Regions from separate parts of the Streptomyces sp. NPDC059866 genome, predicted to be linked through region 1. Evidence: riboswitches for the same ligand, from Rfam matches in the RefSeq annotation. Region 1 holds a riboswitch; each other region holds the start of a gene.
The links. Region 1 has a riboswitch for cyclic di-AMP ahead of ACFV7R_RS38970 (peptidoglycan DD-metalloendopeptidase family protein). Riboswitches for the same ligand answer to the same signal wherever they lie in the genome.
Positions count from the first base shown of each region.

Region 2: linked by a shared signal. The riboswitch ahead of ACFV7R_RS22450 (M23 family metallopeptidase) and the one ahead of ACFV7R_RS38970 (peptidoglycan DD-metalloendopeptidase family protein) in region 1 are both predicted to bind cyclic di-AMP.
Region 3: linked by a shared signal. The riboswitch ahead of ACFV7R_RS18185 (M23 family metallopeptidase) and the one ahead of ACFV7R_RS38970 (peptidoglycan DD-metalloendopeptidase family protein) in region 1 are both predicted to bind cyclic di-AMP.
Region 4: linked by a shared signal. The riboswitch ahead of ACFV7R_RS10990 (transglycosylase family protein) and the one ahead of ACFV7R_RS38970 (peptidoglycan DD-metalloendopeptidase family protein) in region 1 are both predicted to bind cyclic di-AMP.

Region 1 covers NZ_JBHWJT010000038.1:52,801-56,001, forward strand. The annotation lists gene ACFV7R_RS38965 (SGNH/GDSL hydrolase family protein) at 1-579, opposite strand, end outside; gene ACFV7R_RS38970 (peptidoglycan DD-metalloendopeptidase family protein) at 792-1,784, opposite strand; cyclic di-AMP (ydaO/yuaA leader) riboswitch at 1,789-1,946, opposite strand; gene ACFV7R_RS38975 (alpha-galactosidase) at 2,254-3,201, opposite strand, start outside.
Region 2 covers NZ_JBHWJT010000014.1:116,077-119,277, reverse strand. The annotation lists gene ACFV7R_RS22455 (GntR family transcriptional regulator) at 1-605, opposite strand, end outside; gene ACFV7R_RS22450 (M23 family metallopeptidase) at 794-1,558, opposite strand; cyclic di-AMP (ydaO/yuaA leader) riboswitch at 1,572-1,736, opposite strand; gene ACFV7R_RS22445 (M16 family metallopeptidase) at 1,940-3,201, opposite strand, start outside.
Region 3 covers NZ_JBHWJT010000010.1:263,412-266,612, forward strand. The annotation lists gene ACFV7R_RS18180 (PP2C family protein-serine/threonine phosphatase) at 1-1,038, shown strand, start outside; cyclic di-AMP (ydaO/yuaA leader) riboswitch at 1,231-1,388, shown strand; gene ACFV7R_RS18185 (M23 family metallopeptidase) at 1,400-2,446, shown strand; gene ACFV7R_RS18190 (PrsW family intramembrane metalloprotease) at 2,570-3,201, opposite strand, start outside.
Region 4 covers NZ_JBHWJT010000006.1:107,899-111,099, forward strand. The annotation lists gene eno (phosphopyruvate hydratase) at 1-577, opposite strand, end outside; gene ACFV7R_RS10990 (transglycosylase family protein) at 914-1,609, opposite strand; cyclic di-AMP (ydaO/yuaA leader) riboswitch at 1,614-1,782, opposite strand; gene ACFV7R_RS10995 (transglycosylase family protein) at 1,965-2,954, opposite strand; gene ACFV7R_RS11000 (cytochrome P450) at 3,151-3,201, opposite strand, start outside.

The DNA.
Region 1 (3,201 bases):
GGGGAGGCCGAGGACCTGACCGGCCCGCAGCGCCACGCGGGTGTGCCCCTCGGGCGAGAGGTGCAGCCGGTCGTCGTCCCAGGCCCTGCGGTCCTGAACGGACTTGAGGGACCACAGGTCGAGCACCGGACAGCCGTACCGGTCGGCGATGGCCCGCACATGCCCGTTGTAGGTGGCGATCTTGCCGCGCAGGTGCTTCAGCAGGGGTACGCCCCGGGTGTCGAAGCCGGTCGTCACCATCACCGTGCCCGCGACGGCCGTCAGCGCGGCGATCGCCCGCTCGAAGCGCTCGGCGACGTCGTCCGGGTCGGTGCCGGGCCGGAGGATGTCGTTGCCGCCGGCGCAGAACGAGACCAGGTCCGGCGCGCGTTCGACGGCCCGCGGAAGCTGGTCCGCCACGATCTGGTCGAGCAGTTTTCCGCGTACGGCGAGGTTCGTGTACTGGAAGTCGCCCTCGGCTCGGCGGTCCGCGAGCAGTACGGCGAAGCGGTCGGCCCAGCCGACGAACGCCCCGTCGGGGCCGGGGTCGCCTACGCCCTCGGTGAAGCTGTCCCCCACCGCCACGTACGACCCGATCACTGATCTGCTGTCATTCTTCGAATCGTCTGCCACGTCGGGACATGATTCCGCGTCGAATGTGACCTACGCGACCGTAGGAAGAGGTTGACGGGCGGTGAGATAAGCCACTGCCAAAAGGTTGGTCAACTGTGGAATAACCGCTCCGTCCGCGCACACCGAAGGCCGGACCCGGGGATCGGGGTCCGGCCTTCGGTGGCGTGAGAGCGCGTGCGTCAGCCGACGGAGACGCCGTGCGAGCGGAGGTACGCGACCGGGTCCACGTCCGAGCCGTAGTTCGGCGTGGTGCGGATCTCGAAGTGCAGGTGCGGACCGGTCGAGTTGCCGGTCGAGCCCGAGAAGCCGACCTGCTGGCCCGCGGTCACGGTCTGGCCGGCGGAGACGGACAGCGAGGACAGGTGGGCGTACTGGGCGTAGTAGCCGTCGGCCAGCTTGAGGACGACCTGGTTGCCGTACGCACCGGCCCAGCCCGCGGAGACGACCGTGCCTGCGCCGACGGCCTTGAGCGGGGTGCCCGTCGGCGTGGCGAAGTCGACGCCGGTGTGGTAGCCGCTGGACCACATGCTGCCCGCCACCTTGTAGGCGGTGCCGACGGCGACGCCCTCAACGGGGGAGGAGTAACCGCTGGAGGTGCCGGCGGAGGTCTGGGTGGCCGTCGACGTGTTCGACGCGGAGGACTCGGCGGACGACGACTGATCGGACGGCTTCGCCGAGGACTCCGTCGAGTTCGACGACTTCGAGGCCTCGGACGCCTCCGACGACTCCGACGAGGAAGGGGACGAAGCGGACGACGGCTCGTCCGTGCCCGCCGCGGCCTTCTTGCCGATCGTGAGCTTCAGGCCGGGGTGGATCAGCGACGGGTTGTCGCCGACGACCTCACGGTTGTCCTGGTAGAGCTTCTGCCAGCCACCGCTGACGTTCTGCCCCTCGGCGATCTTCGCAAGATAGTCGCCGATCTTCACCGAATAGGTCCTCACACCGGCGTTCTTGGCGGCGGACTTCTTTTCGGCGGCCTTCTTCTGGGCGGTGGCCTTCTCTGCGGCGACCGACTGAACGGCGTTTTCCGGAGCGGACTGCGCAGTGGCGGCATGGGCGCCGGCGGCCCCCATCAGCGGGAGGGCGAGTGCGGCGCCACCGGTTCCGGCAATGGCGATGGAACGGGTGAAACGCTGGGTCTTCGGACGGCGGTGCTTACCCTTCGCGGGCATGGCGAATTCCTCTCCGGCGCCTGCGAGGTGAGCTGTCGGGTGCGGACTGGAGATGCCCGGCCGCGCCGAAGCGCGGCTGTACCCCTAGCCGTTCCGGAGACCGGAACAGGCATTTGTACCTGTGGGTCCCCCGCTCCTGCCGTACACGGGTGGGTTTGCGCGGGCACCGGGCGGCGGCAGGATTAGGCGTCCGCCCGGATCGGTGTGGAACGTAAGCGACCAAGACGCAATGGGACAAGCAAGAGGTTCCGCACGAACACCCACTTCTTGATCAGTTCACCGAATTCACCGTCACCCTCCGTGGATTCCGAAACCGTCATGTTCCGCAAATGCCCTTGAAAAGCGCTTGGATTACGTGGACATGACGGGCGACGCACGGTCACGGATATGACGCTGCTCACGTGACGTCGCTCCAGGTTCCTTTATTCCCGAGCGACTTGGAATGAAGAGGTTAATTCGGACAGAAGAGTCAGATGCGGCGCAGTCGGAGAACCGTCGCATCGAGGTCACCCCGCAGCCCGGTGCGCAGTCCGTGGTGCAGCAGTACGGCACCCCGGTGCACTTCGCCCGTTTCGCGGCATTCGTACGATGCGGTGGGGTCGAGGCCACGCAGCCGCAGCGCCGGGACGGGCTCCCCGTAGCTCTGCGCCTGAAGCCAGGCGAGCACGACGGCCTCGTCGCCGCGTACGTACTGGACGGCGCTCAGCCCGCCCCGTGGCGGCCGCAGCCGGTGGAGGTCCCCGCGCTGCACGAGTGGCCGGATCTCCTTGTAGAGCGCCACCCAGTCCCGGGCCTCCGCGAGCTCCTCGTCGGTCCACCGGGTGAGGTCACCCCCGACGCCGAGCACCCCGGCCATGGCGCTGACGAAGCGGAAGCGCAACGAGCTGACCCGGCCGTTGAGCTGGGCGTTGGGGCTGTCGGTGACCCAGGCGGCCATCACGCGCGCGGGATGAATCTGACTGAAGCCGTCCTGGATGGCGAGCCGGTCGAGCGGATCGGTGTTGTCGGAGGTCCACACCTGGTCGGTACGGCTCATCACACCGAGGTCGATGCGACCGCCGCCGCCCGAGCAGGACTCGAAGGCGACACCGGGGTGGGCCGCCCGCAGCCGGTCCACCAGGGCGTACACGGCGCGCACATGGTCGACCCACAGCCGCTGCGGATACGGCTCGCCGGGCCAGCCGGCATCGGTGAAGCAACGGTTGAAGTCCCACTTGACGTAGTCGATCGGGGCGCTGGACAGGAGCCCGTGCAGCTGCTCCCAGAGGTAGTCCTGCACATCCTCCCGCGCGAGGTTCAGTACGAGCTGATTACGAAGTTCTGTCCGCTTTCGCCCCGGTTGGAACTGCACCCAGTCCGGATGGGCGCGGTACAGCTCGCTGTCCGGGTTGACCATCTCGGGCTCGACCCAGATCCC
Region 2 (3,201 bases), on a different contig from region 1:
GCGGCGGTCGCGCGCTCGGTGTGCAGCGCCGTGACGGCCCGCGCGCGCTCGCCGTCGCCGCGCGCCACGGCGTCCACGATCGCGCCGTGCTCCGTCCAGGACTCCGCGGGGCTGGCCGGCGCCTCCACGGCGTACATCCAGGCGATCTTGTGTCGCAACTGGGTCAGCATGGCGATCAGCGCGGGGCTCCCGGAGGCCTGGGCGAGCGTCTCGTGGAACCAGCCGCCCAGCGAGCGCAGATCCTCGCTGTTGCCCCTCCTCGCCCGCTCCTGGCCCAGCCGGACGAGACCGCGCAGGACCTTCAGATGGGCCTCGGTGCGCCGCTGGGCGGCCCGGGCGGCGCCGAGCGGCTCCAGCAGCATGCGCATCTCCAGCAGGTCGGAGGCCTCCTGCTCGGTGGGCTCCGCGACGCACGCGCCCGCGTGCCGCCGGGTCACCACGAAGCCCTCCGCCTCCAGGGTGCGCAGGGCCTCCCGGACGGGGACGCGCGAGACGCCGTAGCGGCGCGCGAGGAGTTCCTCGGTGAGCCGGCCGCCACGCTCGTAGACACCCGCGACGATGTCGTCCCGGATCGCCGTGCACACCGAGTGCGCCGGAATACGCATGCCCGACCTCCGTCTTAATCCCCGTGAAACGTCGACGATTGACGTGTGTTCAGTGACTCTATTGCAAAGAGCCGGAATTTCCGATGGCGGGCCGGAATCCATGGATATTTTTTGGACAAACAGACCCCTGAAACGCCGAAAGCCCCGGCTCCGGGAGCCAGGGCTTCGGGCAGCATAGCCGCCTGTCGTCAGACGTTCACACCGTGCGAGCGGAGGTAGGCCAGGGGGTCGATGTCCGAGCCGTACTCGGCGGTCGTACGGGCCTCGAAGTGCAGGTGCGCTCCGGTGACGTTGCCGGTGGCGCCGGAGAGGGCGATCTGCTGCCCCGGGGTGACCGTCTGGCCGACCGAGACGGCGATGGACGACAGGTGGCCGTACTGGGTGTACGTACCGTCGTTCATCTTGATCACGACTTGATTGCCGTACGCCCCGCCCCAGCCGGCCTCGACGACGGTGCCGGAACCGACCGCGTTGACGGGCGTGCCGCTCGCGGCGTGGAAGTCGACACCGGTGTGGCTGCCGGAGGACCACAGGGAGCCGCCGGACTGGTAGCCGGTGGAGACGTAGGAGCCGGTGATGGGCAGCACAAAGGTGTTGAGGCGCTTGCGCTCGGCCTCGCGGGCGGCCCGCTCCTTGGCCTCGCGCGCCTCCTTGGCCCGCTCCTCCGCGCGCTTCTCGGCGGCCGCTTCGGCCGCCTTCTGGGCGGCGGCCTCCTCGGCGGCCTGCTGCTGGGCGGCCGCCTGGGCGTCGATCTGGTCGGCGACCGAGTCGCCGATGGTGACGACCGGCAGGAGGCCGGTCTGCTCGAGCGCCGGCTCGGCGGCGAGGGCGGGGGCGGCCAGGGTGCCGACGACGCCGGTGGTGGTGAGCGCGGCGACGCCCGCGGCGCGGGCGGTGGTGCGCTGCATCCGGCTGGGACGACGGTGCTTCCCGGTGGCGCGGGTGAACGCCATGAAGTGGCTGGTCCTTTCCTTCCTTCTCGCCTACCGGGTTAGCTGACGGGTTCGGAGCAGGAAGGTCTCCTACGGACTCCCTCGCTGCGCGCGGGCGTCCGATTCACCCCAGGGACTGCATGGTTGGGTCCCCGGCTCCCCTGGCTCGCGCCGTTCGGGGACTCGGCGATGACTGTCCGGTGCCGCGGACGCGGCGCACTGCCTGACGGACAGCCCGGAAGACGCTAAACGGGGCATCTTTCAATCCCCAAACGGAACACGGCTTTTGTAGCGCATGCCACAGGTCAGACAGGCAACCTCTCCCCCAATTGGGACATAAAGGGGCCCTGGTGACTCTTCCGTCACCAGGGCCCCTGCGCGGGCGTGCCGCTGTCAGGCCTTCTACTCGGCCGTGACGACGGTGACTTCGCCGATTCCGAGGGCCGCGACAGGCTCCTTGATCTGCGCCGCATCGCCGACGAGGACGGTCACGAGACGGTCCACCGGGAAGGCGTTGACGACCGCCGCGGTGGCCTCGACGGTGCCCGTCGCGGCGAGCTGCTGGTACAGCGTCGCCTGGTAGTCGTCGGGCAGGTGCTGCTCGACCTGGTCGGCCAGCGTGCTCGCGACGGCCGCCGCGGTCTCGTACTTGAGCGGCGCCACCCCGACGAGGTTCTGCACGGCGACGTCCCGCTCGGGATCGGTCAGACCCTGCTCGGCGAGCGTGCGCAGCACCGTCCAGAGGTCCTGCAGTGCGGGACCGGTGTTCGGTGTGTCGACGGAGCCGCTGATGGCGAGCATCGCGGCGCCGCTGCCGTCCGGCGCCGAGCGCAGCACCTGGCCGAACGCGCGCACGCCGTAGGTGTAGCCCTTCTCCTCGCGCAGGACACGGTCCAGGCGGGAGGTGAGGGTGCCGCCCAGGCAGTACGTGCCGAGCACCTGGGCAGGCCACACGCGGTCGTGCCGGTCGGAGCCGACGCGGCCGATCAGCAGCTGGGTCTGCACGGCGCCGGGACGGTCCACGATGACGACCCGGCCGGTGTCATCGGCGGTCACCGGCGGCACGGGGCGCGGCTGGGCCGGGGAACCGGTCCAGGCGCCCAGGGTGTCGCCGAGCAGCGCGTCGAGGTCCAGGCCGGTGAGGTCGCCGACGACGACCGCGGTGGCCGTGGCGGGCCGGACATGCTTCTCGTAGAAGGCGCGTACGGCCGCGGAGTCGATGGCGGCGACCGTCTCCTCGGTGCCCTGACGCGGCCGCGACATGCGTGAGGCCGCCGGGAACAGCTCCTTGGAGAGCTCCTTGGCGGCACGGCGGGACGGGTTGGCCAGCTCGTGCGGGATCTCGTCGAGACGGTTGCGCACCAGCCGCTCGACCTCGCTGTCGGCGAATGCGGGCGCCCTGAGGGCGTCGGCGAGCAGGCCGAGGGCCTTGGCCAGACGGGAGGCGGGGACCTCCAGGCTCAGGCGGACGCCGGGGTGGTCGGCGTGCGAGTCGAGGGTGGCGCCGCAGCGCTCCAGCTCGGCGGCGAACTCCTCGGCGGAGTGCTTGTCGGTGCCCTCGGAGAAGGCCCGCGCCATGATCGTGGCGACGCCGTCGAGGCCGGTCGGCTCGGCGTCCAGGGGCGCACCCAGGAGCACCTCGACGGCGACGACCCGCTGACCGG
Region 3 (3,201 bases), on a different contig from region 1:
GTCTACGACTACCTCACGCCCCGCCCCTACACCGCGGCCCCCCTGTTCACCGCCGCACCCCTGGTCGCCGCGCCGCTGCTGTCCCGGCGGGTCACGATCCTCACCGGCATCGCGTCCGTCGCCGTCGTGCTCGGGCTGCACATCCGGTACGGCACGGTGTCGCGCGTCGACGCGCTCACCGAGCTCGTCACCGTGGCGACGGTCGCCGTGCTGGCCGTGCTCATCAATGTGCTGGTACGCCGCAGCCACGCCCGGCTCGACTCGGCGTGGAAGATCGCCGAGGCGGCCCAACGCGCGGTGCTGCCCGAACCCCTCGGGCGGATCGGCGGCTTCGACATCGCGGCACGCTACGAGGCGGCCCAGGCGGACGCCTTCATCGGCGGCGACCTGTACGCGGTGCAGGACAGCCCGCACGGTGTACGGCTCGTCGTGGGCGACGTACGGGGCAAGGGGATGGGCGCGGTGGGGACCGTCGCCGTGGTCATCGGGGCGTTCCGGGAGGCCGCCGAGCAGGAGGCGACGCTTCAGGGGGTCGCCGAGCGGCTGGAGCGGGCGCTGACGCGCGAGGCCGCGCGGCGCGACGGCGTCGAGGCCACCGAGGGGTTCGCCACCGCCGTACTCGCCGAGCTGCCGCCCGGTGACGGGGTCGTACGGATCCTCAACCGCGGTCATCCGCCGCCGCTGCTGCTGTGTGCCGACGGCACCGTACGTCCGCTGCCCGCCCGCGAACCCGCGCTGCCGCTCGGCATGGGCGATCTGGGCGCCTGGCCGGCCCGTGTGGAGGAGTCCCGTTTTCCGGACGGGGCGATGCTGTTGCTGCACACCGACGGCCTGTCCGAGGCCCGCGACGCGCACGGCAGGTTCTACGACCCCGCGGCGCGGCTGGCGGGCCGCACCTTCCGCGGACCGGGCGAACTGCTCAGCACCCTGGCCGAAGAAGTGCGCCGGCACTCCGGGGGCGGGATGACCGACGACATGGCTCTGCTCGCCGTACGACGACCGTCACCAGACGTGACCGGACGAACGCCCTCCGCATAACAACTGACACACAGTCAGAAACTGTGACACCCCTGAGTCGCGGTCAACTCGCCCGATTTTCGCCATTCATGACCCTGTACGTCCGGCCGGAAATCGTTAAAGATCAAGTGGAACCGCTTGGAATTCATGCCCCGCTTCTATTAACGTCCGATAACGCAGCGCGGTCGTCCCAGCCGTCACAAGAGTCGGCTCCGTGCGCACGCGCCGAATCCTGCAAGGGAACCGGGGAACCACCAACTTGGGGTGAATCGCGGGTAGGTCGCCGTGGCAACACGGCTGATTTACGCGCGTAGGAGACCTTCCTGCTCCGAACCCGTCAGCTAACCCGGTAGGCGAGAAGGAAGGAAAGGAGTACGCCTACGTGGCGTCCAACCGGCCTGCCCCAGAAGCCCCCTTCGTGCCGGCCCAGCGCTCCGGCGACACCGTCGTCTACGGCGGGCAGCGCACCGACGAGGGTCCCTGGGAGGAGTGGAACCCCACCGCGGAGTCCCTCCGCCCCGTACGCGGCCGGCATCGCGTCTCCAAGCAGCGCGGCGGTGGACTCGCCCGCAGCTCCACGGTTCTCGGCGTCGGCGTCATAGCCGCGGTCGGCGCGGGCGGCATGGCCAGCGCGCAGACCGGCAAGCCGCCGGTGTCGATCTCGATGCCCGACCTGCCGTCCGTGGGCGGGCTCATCTCCGACGACTCCGACGACTCCGACACCTCCGGCGAGACCGCCACCGCTCCGCTCAGCAGCCTCGGCATGACCACCGCGGACACCGCCCAGGGCACCACCGACGCCGGTGAGGCGCTGCGCACCCGCATCATCGCCCAGGCCGAGCAGCAGCAGGACCAGGTCGACACCAAGGCCGCCACCGCTGCCAAGGTCGCCGCCGAGAAGGCCGCCGCCGAAGCCGCCGCCAAGGCCGAGCAGGAGGCCGAGGCCAAGGCCGCCGCCGAGAAGGCGAAGGCCGAGGAGGAGGCCCGCCAGAAGGCCGAGGCCGAGCGCCTCGCCCAGCTGGCCAAGCAGTACGCGCTGCCCACCTCCTCGTACACCATCACCTCGAGCTTCGGTCAGGCCGGTGCCCTGTGGTCCTCCGGCTACCACACCGGCCTCGACTTCGCCGCGCCGACGGGCACGCCGCTCAAGGCCGTGCACAGCGGCACGATCACCGAGGCCGGCTGGAACGGGTCGTACGGCTACAAGACCGTCCTCACCCTCGATGACGGCACCGAGGTCTGGTACGCCCACCAGTCCTCCATCAACGTCAGCGTCGGCCAGAAGGTCACCACGGGCGAGGTCATCGGGCGCGTGGGCGCCACGGGCAACGTCACCGGGGCTCACCTGCACCTGGAGGTGCACCCCGACGGCGCGGGCAGCGGCATCGACCCGCTGGCCTGGCTGCAGAGCAAGGGCCTCAACCCCTGACATCCGCTCCTTTCGAACCCCGGCGGTCCTGACGGCACCCCCCCGACGTCAGGGCTGCCGGTTCGCGGTGTGTGCGGAACGGCTGTTGCCGGGACCTCACGGCGCCGATCGCCCGGCGCGCCCCTACGACTGGTACGGGTTGTACGCGGGATGCCGTTGGTACGGGGGATACGGCTGGTATGCGGGATACGGCGCCGCCATCGGCCAGGGCGGCACAGCCACCGGTACCGGCGGAGCCGTCACCCGCGCCGCATACTCCAGCGCCGGCCGCGCCACCTCCCGTCGGCTCCACAGCTCCCGCAGCAGTTCGCCTTCCCGTAGGACGAAGTCCGCGCCGGCCCGGCCCCGGCGCCCGCGATGCCGTAGGAACGCCAGCGAGGTCGCGTACGCCTCGTACTGCGCCACCGCCCGCGCGGCCGGCTTCCCCAGGTGGTGCCCGGCGTACTCCCTGGCCAGCCGGCGCGCCCGCATCGAGCCCAGCGCGAACGGTATGGCCGGTGTCAGCCAGCCGGCGGCGACATAGGCCGGGAGTTCCTCGCGCACGGTCCGCAGCTCCCGCTGCCGGGTCCAGATCACCAGCCAGGTCAGCAGCCCGAACGCGGGCACCATGAACCCGCCGTACACCGCGAAGAACCCGAAGTTGCCGAAGGTCGCCGAGCCGTTCCAGAGCGCGTGCATGCCCATCGCGAGCAGCAGCCCGGACAGCGGCATCAGTACGCGCCGCAGATGCTGGCGCTGCCCGGAGAGCGCCGCGA
Region 4 (3,201 bases), on a different contig from region 1:
GGACCTTCTTGAGGGTGTGGTAGACCTCGGTGCCCCAGCGCAGGGCCTCGGAGAAGGACTCCGCGCCGATCGGGGCGATCATGAACTCCTGGATGTCCACGTTGGAGTCGGCGTGCGAGCCGCCGTTCAGGATGTTCATCATCGGCACCGGCAGCAGGTGCGCGTTCGGGCCGCCCAGGTAGCGGAAGAGCGGCAGGTCGCTGGCCTCGGAGGCGGCGTGCGCGACGGCGAGCGAGACGCCGAGGATGGCGTTGGCGCCGAGGGAGCCCTTGTTGTCGGTGGCGTCCAGGTCGAACATCGCCTGGTCGATCAGGCGCTGCTCGGTGGCGTCGTAGCCGACCAGCTCAGGGCCGATCTGCTCGATGACGGCCAGGACGGCCTTCTCGACGCCCTTGCCCTGGTAGCGGTTGGGGTCGCCGTCGCGGAGCTCGATGGCCTCGAAGGCGCCCGTGGAGGCGCCGGACGGAACGGCGGCACGACCCGTGCTGCCGTCGTCGAGGCCGACCTCGACCTCGACCGTGGGGTTGCCTCGGGAGTCCAGGATTTCCCGGGCTACGACGACGTCGATGGACGGCACGAGCATCTCCTTCGTGGATGTGACGCGGTTTAGCAGGACCGCAGCGGCTCTGCGAGACGAGCCTAACCGGCTCCGTGGGATCGGCCAGCCGGTCGCCCGCCCCGTGGACGGAACCGATCGTAAATTGTTTCCGAATGGAACAAAGACGGTTCCTCAAGAATGAGGGCCCGAGCGAAGAACGAGGGCACGAGCGGTGACACAAAAGCCCCGCCCCGGCGCGTACGGGGGAACACGCGCCGGGGCGGGGGCCCGCGGGGACGGGGGGACCCTCACGGGGGTCTGCGAAGCCCGGATCGCTTCAGGTCAGGTGAAGCTGCCGACCCGGGTGGACCCGGATTACTTCAGGTGCAGCTGCTGACCGGGGTAGATGAGGTCGGCGTCCTCGACGATGTCCTTGTTCAGCTGGAACAGCTTCTCCCAGCCGCCCTCGACATCGTGCTTCTCGGCGATGGTGCTGAGCGTGTCGCCGGTGACGACCTTGTACTCGCCGTCACCCTTCGCGACCTTCTCACCGGTCGGGGCGGTGACGGTCTTCTGCGCCGGGCGCTCCTGCGAACGGGAGGCCGGCTGCTGCTCGGTCGAGCGGGTGGTGGTCTCGGTGCTGCTCTGCGAGGAGCCCTCCGAGGAGGAGTCGCTCGCGCCACCGCCGGTGTACGTGGCGTTCGACAGGCCCGTGCCGCAGTGCGGCCAGGCACCCTTGCCCTGACCCGCGAGCACCTTCTCGGCGATCTGGATCTGCTGCGCCTTGGTGGCCTGGTCGGCCGTGGCGGCGTACTGCGTGCCGCCGTACGCGGCCCAGGTGGAGGCGGAGAACTGCAGACCGCCGTAGTAGCCGTTGCCGGTGTTGATGGACCAGTTGCCGCCCGACTCGCACTGGGCGACGGCGTCCCACTCGGAGGCGGTGGCGGCGGAGGCGCTGCCGGCCGCCATCAGCGGGGCGGCGACGGCGGCGGCGCCGGTGACGCCGACGACGGCTATGGCGCGAGCGGCCTTGGACGGACGACGGTGCTTGCCCTTGCTGGAAAACAGCATGGAGAGATCCCCTCACCGACGCCTGCGAGGTGAGCTGTCGGGTTCGGGCCGGTTGAGTTGCCCGGCCACGCCCCTGTGGGGAGGCGTGACTTCACCCCAAGCCGTACCGGCTCAACTGTCCGGTGCGGCGCTTACCTTGGGTCCCCCGCTCCTGCCTACGGCGCTTGACGCGACGACTGTTCCCGAACGGCCGCTGGCAGGATTCGGCGTTGCGGCAGCCGGGGCTCGCGTTGGCGAGCGGTCATGACCGTAGACACGCGATTGGCGGAATTTCAAAGAGGATCAGGGCCTCTGAGACTCATCCCACACTTTCACCAAACCGGACATTAGGCGCGAAGTGTGACGTGAACTCCCGCTACTTTTCGCCCGGTTCGACCCCGACATCCAGCGTCTGACCGGGGATGATGTGGTTGGGGTCGGCGCCGACGGTCTCCTCGTTGTCCGCATAGAGCACGGGCCACCCCCCTTGGACGCCAAGGGAGTCGGCGATGCCCCAGAGGCTGTCCCCCTCGCGCACGGTGTACGACCCGTCGGCGGCATCGCGGGCGGAGGCGCTGTCGCGCGAGGCGTGACGGCCCGAGGAATCGGCCGTACGAGCGTCGGCGGCGTCCTCGTCGGCGCTGTCGCCGCGATGCCTGCCCGTCCCGGTGTCGATCAGACCGGAATCACCTTCACTCTGCCCAGAGTTGTCCGATTCCGTGCCCTTCGGGGTGACTGTGGGCGAGCTGTCGGATTCCTGAGAGTTGCCCGAGGTGGAGTCGGTGGGCGTCGGGCTCGCGGAACCGTCCGTCGCATTCGATGACGAGTCAGACGACGGGGACGGCGCGGTGGATTCAGGCGAAGATCCTGCCGAATCAGACGAACCGGACGAGCTGGAGGAACCGGACAAGCCGAGCGAGTTACGCAGGCTCTCGGAAGTGTCCGACGAGGTGTCACCGGCCACACCCGTGTCCACATCGGCCGACCCCTTGTCGGCGTTGAGACCGGAGGTGAGCCCGCAGGTGCCCCACGCGCCCACGCCCTGGTCCGCGAGCACCTTCTCGGCGACGGCTATCTGCTGCGAACGACTGGCCTGGTCGGCGCTGGCCGCGTACGCGAGGCCGCCGTACCGCTCCCAGTCCTCCTGGGACAACTGCAGCCCTCCGTAGTACCCGTCGCCCGCGTTGGCGCTCCAGGAGCCGCCGCTCTCGCACTCCGCCACCCGGTCCCACGTCGTGCCGCTGGCCGCGCTCGCGCCGGTGGCGCCGAGGAGTGGGATGGCGATGGCGGACCCGGTCACGCCGGCCGCGACCACGAGGGCCGGAACCTGGCGGGGGCGACGGTGACGACCGTTCCCGGAGAGCATGCGGGGACCTTTCACGAGACAGCAGTGACCGGCGCGGCGACTGGTGTTCGACGTCGCGCTGATGGGTGAACGTATCGGCAGTCGATCACTTGTCACAAGTTAATGCCGCGCAGATCACGTGAAGATCACAGAGTTGAGGTCGTGTCACGTTTTCGGTGCCGGAGTGGAGGGTTCCGGTCGAATCCGGGGAGTTGCCTTACGAAATGGGCGTGAACTCCACGGGCAGCGTGCGCAGTCCGCGCATGAT